DNA from 2 places in the Brachybacterium sp. GCM10030268 genome. Region 2 is predicted to be linked to the other one. Evidence: predicted binding sites of a transcription regulator. Region 2 holds the regulator's gene; the other holds the start of a gene.
What was found. The regulator LexA, encoded in region 2, represses DNA repair genes until DNA is damaged. The targets are predictions, from matches to a motif close to TCGAACANNTGTTCGA.

Region 1: ACFQRD_RS13610 (LysM peptidoglycan-binding domain-containing protein) is a predicted target of LexA. The motif match lies at 2,408-2,423, and genes of this name have one in related genera.

Annotation. Positions count from the first base shown of each region.
Region 1 is NZ_JBHTCW010000010.1:94,253-98,368, forward strand. Features, by position in the region: gene ACFQRD_RS13590 (CpaE family protein) at 1-618, opposite strand, end outside; gene ACFQRD_RS13595 (SAF domain-containing protein) at 615-1,256, opposite strand; gene ACFQRD_RS13600 (helix-turn-helix domain-containing protein) at 1,476-1,715, shown strand; gene ACFQRD_RS13605 (hypothetical protein) at 1,798-2,343, opposite strand; gene ACFQRD_RS13610 (LysM peptidoglycan-binding domain-containing protein) at 2,625-3,455, shown strand; gene ACFQRD_RS13615 (Rv3235 family protein) at 3,452-3,853, shown strand; gene secA (preprotein translocase subunit SecA) at 3,925-4,116, opposite strand, start outside.
Region 2 is NZ_JBHTCW010000001.1:262,539-266,654, reverse strand. Features, by position in the region: gene ACFQRD_RS01205 (ATP-dependent DNA helicase) at 1-1,349, shown strand, start outside; gene lexA (transcriptional repressor LexA) at 1,445-2,146, opposite strand; gene ACFQRD_RS01195 (LysM peptidoglycan-binding domain-containing protein) at 2,320-2,715, shown strand; gene nrdR (transcriptional regulator NrdR) at 2,765-3,253, shown strand; gene ACFQRD_RS01185 (HelD family protein) at 3,455-4,116, opposite strand, start outside.

The DNA.
Region 1 (4,116 bases), on a different contig from region 2:
CTCGTCGAGGGTGTCCCGATCGTGGGCGCGGCAGGCGGCGACGAGGCCGGGAGTCTCGTCCAGGACGCCCAGCATCTGGCTCTGCGATGGCCCATAGGTATCGGCATCGACCAGGAGTGTCTCCTGACCGGCGAGCGCCGCCTCCGCGGCGAGGTTGACCGCGATCGTCGAACGGCCGCTGGAGCCCGTCGGCCCCCAGACGGCGACCAGCCGGCCGACGCGCTGCGCAGTCTCCGTGGCCGCCTCCTGCACCCAGGCGGTCGCGTCCTCCTCATCCGAGGCGACCGCTGCGCTCAGCGCCGCAAGGATCTCCTCACTCGGGGTGTCGGAGGGCAGGATGTGCCGCAGACCCAGACTGGTGCGTTCCGCGGTGTCCTGCGAACGCAGACCCACGACGGCGGCGTCCCGGAGCATCGCAGCGATCGAGTCACGCCCGAGCCCGCGCACGGAGACATCGATCAGCACGACATCACCGATCCCCGCGGCGACCACGGCCAGCGTTTCGGCGAGGTCGGCGCAGCGGCGCACCACGCGGGCCGTCCGGCTCCGGTCATGGGCCAGGTCGTGGACTATGCGCACCTCGTCCCGGCCGGAGGCGCAGAGCACGACGTCGATCACGGGTCGACTCCGTAGGCGCCGGGCACGCCGATCACGTCGAGCCGCTCCTCCTGCGAGAGAACCTCGAGAACCCCGGCCAGGCTGTCGCGGGGCACCAGCACCTCCACAGCCATCGACCTCATTCCCAAGGAGCTTCCCTCGTCGATGCTCCGGACCACAGCGTCGGAGACCAGCAGCTCCGCCGTCCCGGTGCCGCCGCTCTCGTCTCCCGGACCGGTGTGCCACAGCTCGACCGTGGCGCCCGGTCTCACGGATTCGGCAACGGTCTCGTCCACGGGGATCACGACCGGGCGCAGCGGGACATCACCTGCCTGTCCCACGGCGGACGTGGGAAGGAGTTCGCCGCCCTCGATCGTGCGGGTCGCCACCGCACCGTCAGGGATCGCCTCGAGGCTGCCGACGTAATGATCAGTGTGGTCGCCGAGCCGCATGTCGACGGTCGTGAGGTCATCCGGTGTGATCTCGTCCCCGGGGACGATGGCAGAGCGCGCGACGAGGACCGGTGTGGTCTCGGCCAGACGGGAGACCAGTAGGGCGCCCATCAGTACGCTGGCCAGCACGAGGACGATCCCGACGATCAGGCGCGGGTCCTTCCAGCGCGGCCGGCGCAGCCTCATCATCGGTGCGGTGGCCCCCACGGCATCCTCCTGCCCCCTGGCCGCGACCCGTATGGCCCGGCTCTGCCGGCGAGGCTACAACCCCTCGGCGCTCCCCCGGCCGTGTTCGCCGTGGAATGTGGACAACTCCCTCCGCGAGGCACCTGCGGCGACGTTGTCCACACCGCCTGATCGCCACAGGCGCCGAGGGTGCGAGAATATGCAGGTCTGCCAAGGTGGATCCGATCGGAAGGAGGGACGATGGCACCTCGTTTCGTACCGTTGTCCGATGTCGCCGAGATGCTCTCGATCTCTGCCTCACAGGCATATTCCCTGGTCCGGTCCGGCGAGCTGAGGGCCATCAAGGTCGGAGGGCGCGGACAGTGGAGGGTGGAGGTCTCGGAGATCGAGTCCTACATCGAGCGCAGCTACGCCGCGACCGCCCACGCCCTCGAGCAGGAGCGTGAACAGGAGCGGCGGACGTCGGACGAACGCCTCTGACTCGCTGCTCTCGATCGACCCGCGCCCAGACCCATCTGCCCCCGCCCCAGCTGCTTCCAGGCTCCGGTGCCCGGTTCCGCGCTCACCGCGGGATGACAGCGAGCAGGGCCGAGGTAGCCACGGTGATCCGGGTCGATCCGGGCACGGTGCCGGATTCTCCGGTGGGCAGGGAATTCACATCGACGGTGTCCGCACCCACGGCGGCGATCCGCGCCGTGATGCTCCCCGCCGCAGTCTCCAGTCTCACGGTGCTCCGGTCCCGCGCGATCGCGCGCAGCACCGACCCCAGTCCCAGCGGCGAGCGCAGAGACTCCTCCGGCGGCCGGGCGCGCGTGGATAACCCCTGCACCAGCGCGATGGCTCCCAGAGGGACGACGGCTCGCTGTCCGCTGCCCTCCTCCCGCAGCGAGAGCCACTCCTGACCGACGTCCTCGACCACCCCGGACAGCCGAAGGCTCTGGCCGAGATGCAGGGTGATCGAGTGCTCCCCGGCACCGCGCAGCCGATCGGCGAGCGTCAGCTGTGCGCGCTCGGCACGGGCCAGATCTTCGGAGACCGCTCGCATCTCTTCCCGCTCGTGGTGCGCGAAGCGCCCCTCGAGATCGTCGAAGATCCGCTCGAATCGCATGACGCCACTGTAGACGCGGCCGCCTCCGACACCGTTCCTCCCCCATCACGATTCTGCACAACCGTTGAACAGACGTTGTGCTGTGGGCCACGGCACGCTAGTTTGCTCTATAGCACCGTGAATGACACCAAACTGCATCAAACGACATGGACTGCAGAGGACGTGTCGCATCACGACGGGGGGACTCCATGGGGGTCGACGAGGACGCGGACGCGCCGCGCAGCACACGGCCTGCGTCGTCGCTGCTGAGCACCGTACTGGCGGCCGCAGGGACGATTGCGATGGCGACGACAGCATCCAGCCTGCTGCCCGCGGCGCTGACGGGCCACGGCGAGGAAGGACTGATCGCGTGGGTCCTCGTGGCTGCCGCCGGATCAGGCGCGTTGCTCTGCCTGTACCTGACCCTGGTGTGGGCACTCGCCTCGACCGTACTCATCGCGGGGCCGGCCACCCGGGTCGGCGCTGCACTGCTGGCCGCTCTGCGCCTGCTGGCACCCCGGATGGCACGCCGCGTGGCCGTCAGTGCGGCCGTGGCGACGACGGCCACCGGGCTGGCGCTCGTGCCTGCCACGGCCGCCAGCCCCGATGCGCAGTCCTCCGGTGCGGCGTCGCCGTCCTTCGCGATGTCCTCCGAGCTGACGCCCTCCGCTCCCTCCGAATCCGATCCGGACCCGGAGGCAGCGGCTCCCGCCTCGAGCGAGGAGGACGAGGGGACCCTGCCTGGGCTGGGGTGGGGCGACGGTCCCGCCGCCAGTGGCCACACGGATCCGGAGGGGCAGAACTCCCGGCCCGCGGACGGAGCTTCGGACCCGGAGCCGACGGAGGAGCCGGGTGCGAGCCCCGGTGCTGGCAACGCACCCGACAGCGGACCGGACGCGACCGGTTCGTCACCCCGGACCGAGGGGACCGTGATCGTGCGCCCCGGAGACAACCTCTGGAGCATCACGGACGATCTGCTCGGCACGGCGCCCGACGACCCCGCCGACATCGCCGCCGCGTGGCCACTGCTGTATGAGGCCAACCGGGGCGAGGTCGGAACCGATCCCGACCATCTCGAACCCGGGCAGGAGCTCACCGTGCCCTCGACCATTCCCATCCAGGAGCAGCCATGACGACCACCGACCAGCGCGCCGCCCGCGCGGGCGACGCCTCCGAGACCCTGCCCGCCGACGATCCCCGCGTGGTCGAACGGATGGTGGAGCCCGTGGCCCGCCGGGCCGTGGAGATCGTGCGCGACATGCGCCCGGAGAACGCACTGGCCCGGATCGTGACCCCGGAGGTCGCGAAGCTGCTGTCCCGCCGTGCGGCCCTGACGCGCCGGCTGCGGGCAGCTACGGGCTACGCTCCGCCGCAGCGACTCCTGGTCACCGGCGTGCGCACCTGCGTGGTCAACGAGCAGACCGTCGAGGCGAGCTGCGTCCTGCGCGAACCGGACCGCGCGCGATTCCTCGCGATGCGATGGGAGCTGCGGCACTCAGGATGGCGCGTCACGGTTCTGGAGATCGGCTGAACAGCCGAACGTCACCGCGACACGGCAGCGGTCTCGCCCGACGAGCCGAACAGCCCTTCGGGCGAGCCTGATCAGCGCCGGCGGCGACTGCGGCGCTGGGACCGGTTCTGCCCGGCTCCCGTGGGAGCGCCTTCCGGCTTGTCCTGCGGCGTATCACTGACGGCGCGCTCGCCGGCGGGAGCCTTCTTGGCTCGTCGTGCCTGTCGGCGACGCTGGGCACGAGAGAGCGTCGAGTCATCCTGGACGCCGGTGCCCTCCGCCGA
Region 2 (4,116 bases):
TCATCGTGACCAACCACGCGCTGCTGGCGATCGATGCCTTCGACAACCACGGCATCATCCCCGAGCACGACGTCGTCGTCTTCGACGAGGCGCATGACCTCTCCGGGCGCGTGACGGGTGCCGTCACCGAGGTGCTCAGCCCCGGGATGCTGCGCGGCACGGTGCGGGACCTGCGCGGGCTGGGTGTGGCCGCCACGGCGCTCGACGACGCCTCCGAGGAACTGCGTGAAGCGCTCGAACTCGCGCCGGACGGCCGAGTGATCGGGGACCTGCCGGACCGGCTCGCCGACGCGATCCAGCAGTTGCGTATCGAGGCCCGTACCGCGCACTCCGACGCCAAGGACGCCGGCGAGGACGGCACCGTCGGCGCGGCGGGGTCCCGCAAGGCCGTGAGGGCGAACCTCCAGGAGATCATCGACGTCTGTGAACGACTGACGTCCCCGGGGGAGGACGACGTGGTCTCGGTCTCGCACTCCCCGGCGACCGGGCGCTCCAGCATCCAGGTCGCGCCGCTCAGCGTGGCCGCGGCCATGCGAGGCGCGATCCTGGAGAGCCGCACTGCCGTTCTCACCTCGGCCACGCTCGCCCTCGGCGGCCGGTTCGAACCCGCTGCCGGAGAGGTGGGCCTTGCGCGAGCGGACCGGATGGAGCCGGACGCCGTCCCGTCGCTGGAGAACTCGAGCGCGTGGGCCGGGCTGGACGTCGGGAGCCCGTTCGCGTACCGCCGCCAGGGCATCCTCTACACCGCGCGCCACCTTCCCCAGCCCGGGCGCGAGGGGCCGTCGCCCGCGATGCTCGACCATCTCACCGATCTGGTCGAGGCTTCGCGCGGGGGAGCGCTGTGCCTGTTCTCCTCCCGGCGTGGGGCCGAGCTCGCCGCGGAGCACGTGCGGGCCCGCCTCGATCTGACGATCGGGGTCCAGGGCGAGGACTCGATGGCCAACCTGGTGCGGATCTTCCGAGACGACGAGGACGCGAGCCTGTTCGGAACGCTCACCCTCTGGCAGGGCGTGGACGTCTCGGGCCGCTCGCTGCGTCTGGTCACCATCGACCGGATCCCCTTCCCGCGCCCCGATGAGCCGCTGACCTCGGCCCGCCAGGAGCGGATCGGTCAGCGCGGGGGCAACGGGTTCATGTCGGTCTCCGCCCAGCACGCCGCGCTGCTGATGGCTCAGGGCGCCGGGCGCCTGATCCGGTCGCACGAGGACCGCGGGATGGTCGCCGTGCTGGATCCGCGACTGGCGACGGCCCGGTACGGAGGATTCCTGCGGGAGTCCATGCCACCGCTGTGGCCGACCTCAGACCCGGAGGTCGCGCTCGGCGCGCTGCGCCGTCTCGCCGAGAGCTGAGCGGCGGAGAGCTGACCGCCGTGGAGAACTGAGCGGCAGAACCGGGGCGACGGGCCTCGACGCGGCGCCACGGGCGGAGCACGTCCTGAGCGGCATCAGACGGCGCGCAGCACCGCCACGACCTTGCCCAGGATCTCGGCGTGGTCCCCGAGGATCGGGGCGAAGGACGGATTGTGCGGCATCAACCAGACGTGGTCGTCACGGCGGGCGAACGTCTTGACGGTGGCCTCGCCGTCGATCATCGCCGCGACGATCTCGCCCTTCTGCGCCTCCTGCTGGCTGCGCACGACCACCCAGTCCCCGTCGCAGATGGCGGCATCGATCATCGAGTCGCCCACGACCTGCAGCAGGAAGAGCTCCCCATCGCCCACCAGGCGCGAGGGCAGGGTGAAGACGTCCTCGATCTGCTCCTCGGCGGTGATGGGGACGCCTGCGGCGATCCGGCCGACCAGGGGGACCGAGACGGAGTTCGCGGAGACCTCCGGAACCGGCGGCGGCTCGGGGGCCCCGTCGTCCTCGGGCAGGAACACCTCCATCGCGCGCGGACGCTTGGGGTCGCGGCGCAGGAACCCCTTGCGCTCGAGGGCCTGCAGCTGATGGGAGACCGACGAGGATGAGGTCAGGCCGACCGCGTCACCGATCTCCCGCATGCTCGGCGGGTACCCGCGCGCGGCGATCGCGGCATTGATGGTCTCCAGCACCAGGCGCTGGCGCCGGGTGAGCCCGGCGGTCGCGGCGTCGGCCAGCGCGTCGCCCCGTGCCCTGGTCGGCTGACTGGGGGTGGGGATGCTCGACATCATCGGGCAGGCCTCCTGGCTTCGTCTGTCGGACCCTCGCGGTTCCGTTGTCCTGTCACCCAGCGTAGGGCGGCACGCACCGGATGCCAAACACCTGTTCGAGGTTTCCCTTGCGTGTCGCGCGGCGATGGGGCTACAGTCGCACACACATTCGATCGAACAGGAGTTCGGACATGCGTACGGAAACAGCCGCTGTTCTCCCCTTCCCGCAGCGCCGCACCGAGCCGGGCGAGGGCGTCGGTCGAGCGAACGTTCGACTCGAGGTCAGTCGCCGCGGGCGCCTCGTGCTGATGATGATCGCCTTCGTGCTCGGCCTGCTGGTGGCCGCCGCTGCGCTGCTCGCCTTCGACGTCCCGTTCGCGCTCGCCGACTCCGAGGACGAGCAGCAGGTCACGGTGACCGTCGAGGCCGGGGACACCCTGTGGGGGTACGCCGAGCAGTACGCTCCGGAGGGGATGAGCCCGCACGAGTTCGTGACCGAGGCGCGCAACCTCAACCATCTGTCCACCGGGCGCATCACCGCCGGCCAGCAGATCGAGCTGCCGGCCGCCGAGGGCGCGGCCCACTGACACTCCGGGTGCCGGCCTGACGTCCGGGACGCGGCGGTATCCTGAGTGGATGCACTGCCCGTTCTGCCGCCATCCCGATTCCCGGGTCGTGGACTCCCGCACGTCGGACGATGGCGCGACCATCCGGCGCCGACGACAGTGCCCGAACTGCTCCCGGCGCTTCTCCACCTCGGAGACCGCATCGCTGTCGGTGCAGAAGCGCTCCGGTGTGAGCGAGCCGTTCAGCCGCGCGAAGGTGATCTCAGGCGTCCGCAAAGCCTGCCAGGGCCGGCCGGTCTCCGATGACGAGCTGGCGATGCTCGCCCAGCGGGTCGAGGAGGACATCCGCGCCAGCGGCCAGGCAGAGGTCGAGGCTCACCAGGTGGGTCTGTCGATCCTGCAGCCTCTCCAGGAACTCGACCTGGTGGCCTACCTCCGGTTCGCGAGCGTCTACCAGGACTTCGACTCGCTCGACGACTTCGATGCGGCGATCGCCCGGCTGCGGGCCGAGGGCGGCGGCACGGCCCGGGGCGCAGCGAGCCCGGCAAGCTCGGACTGACCCGCGGCAGGTGCGGACCGACCGGCGCGAGTGTCGGCTCGAGCCCGATCCGGCGCCTCTCCAGGAGCCCTCGGATCGACGGATTATGTGGACGTGGTTCAGGACCGCGGCCGGCTGTGCATAGGATATCCCTCGTGCACTCACGCAGTGCACACCTGATCGGCGGTCGTGGAGGGGAAGCCACGGCCGCCGATCCCCTTCTCAGGCCGGCTCGATGCCGGGCGGCAGGTCCCGGGCGTGGACGATGCCGAGATGCTGCGTGGTCCGCGTCATCGCGACGTAGAGACCCCCGGCGCCGTGGTCCTCGACCAGCTCGGCCGGCTCGACAATGATCACGCCGTCGAACTCCAGGCCCTTGGCCTCCTGAGCGGTCATCACGGCGACCTCGTCGTCGACACCCGCAGACCCGCCGCCCACGCTGGGCAGGTCCGGGCGCGAACTCAGATCCTTCAGCATGGCAGCCGTCCGCCCCTCGGCCGTGATGACGGCCAGCCGTCCGATCCCGTCGGCGTGCGCGGCGGCGACCGCATCCCCGGCCCGCTGTGCCAGCTCCGGCTCGGCCGCGCGCTCGATGAGGGGGTCCCGATCGCCCTCGCGCACCGAGCTGACCGTTGTCACCGGCAGGTCGTGAGCCGTCGCCATCGCGACCGCTCGATCCATGATCCGGCTCGGAGTGCGGTAGTTCACAGTCAGGCGCTCCACCTGGAGCCGATCCTGCACGTAGGGGCCGAGCGCATCGGACCACGACGCCGTGCCGCCGGCCGAGGAGGTCTGGGCGACGTCGCCGACCACGGTGAACGACTTGGTGGGGGCTCGTCGCATCAGCGCGCGCCAGCTCATCGGGGAGTGCTCCTGCGCTTCGT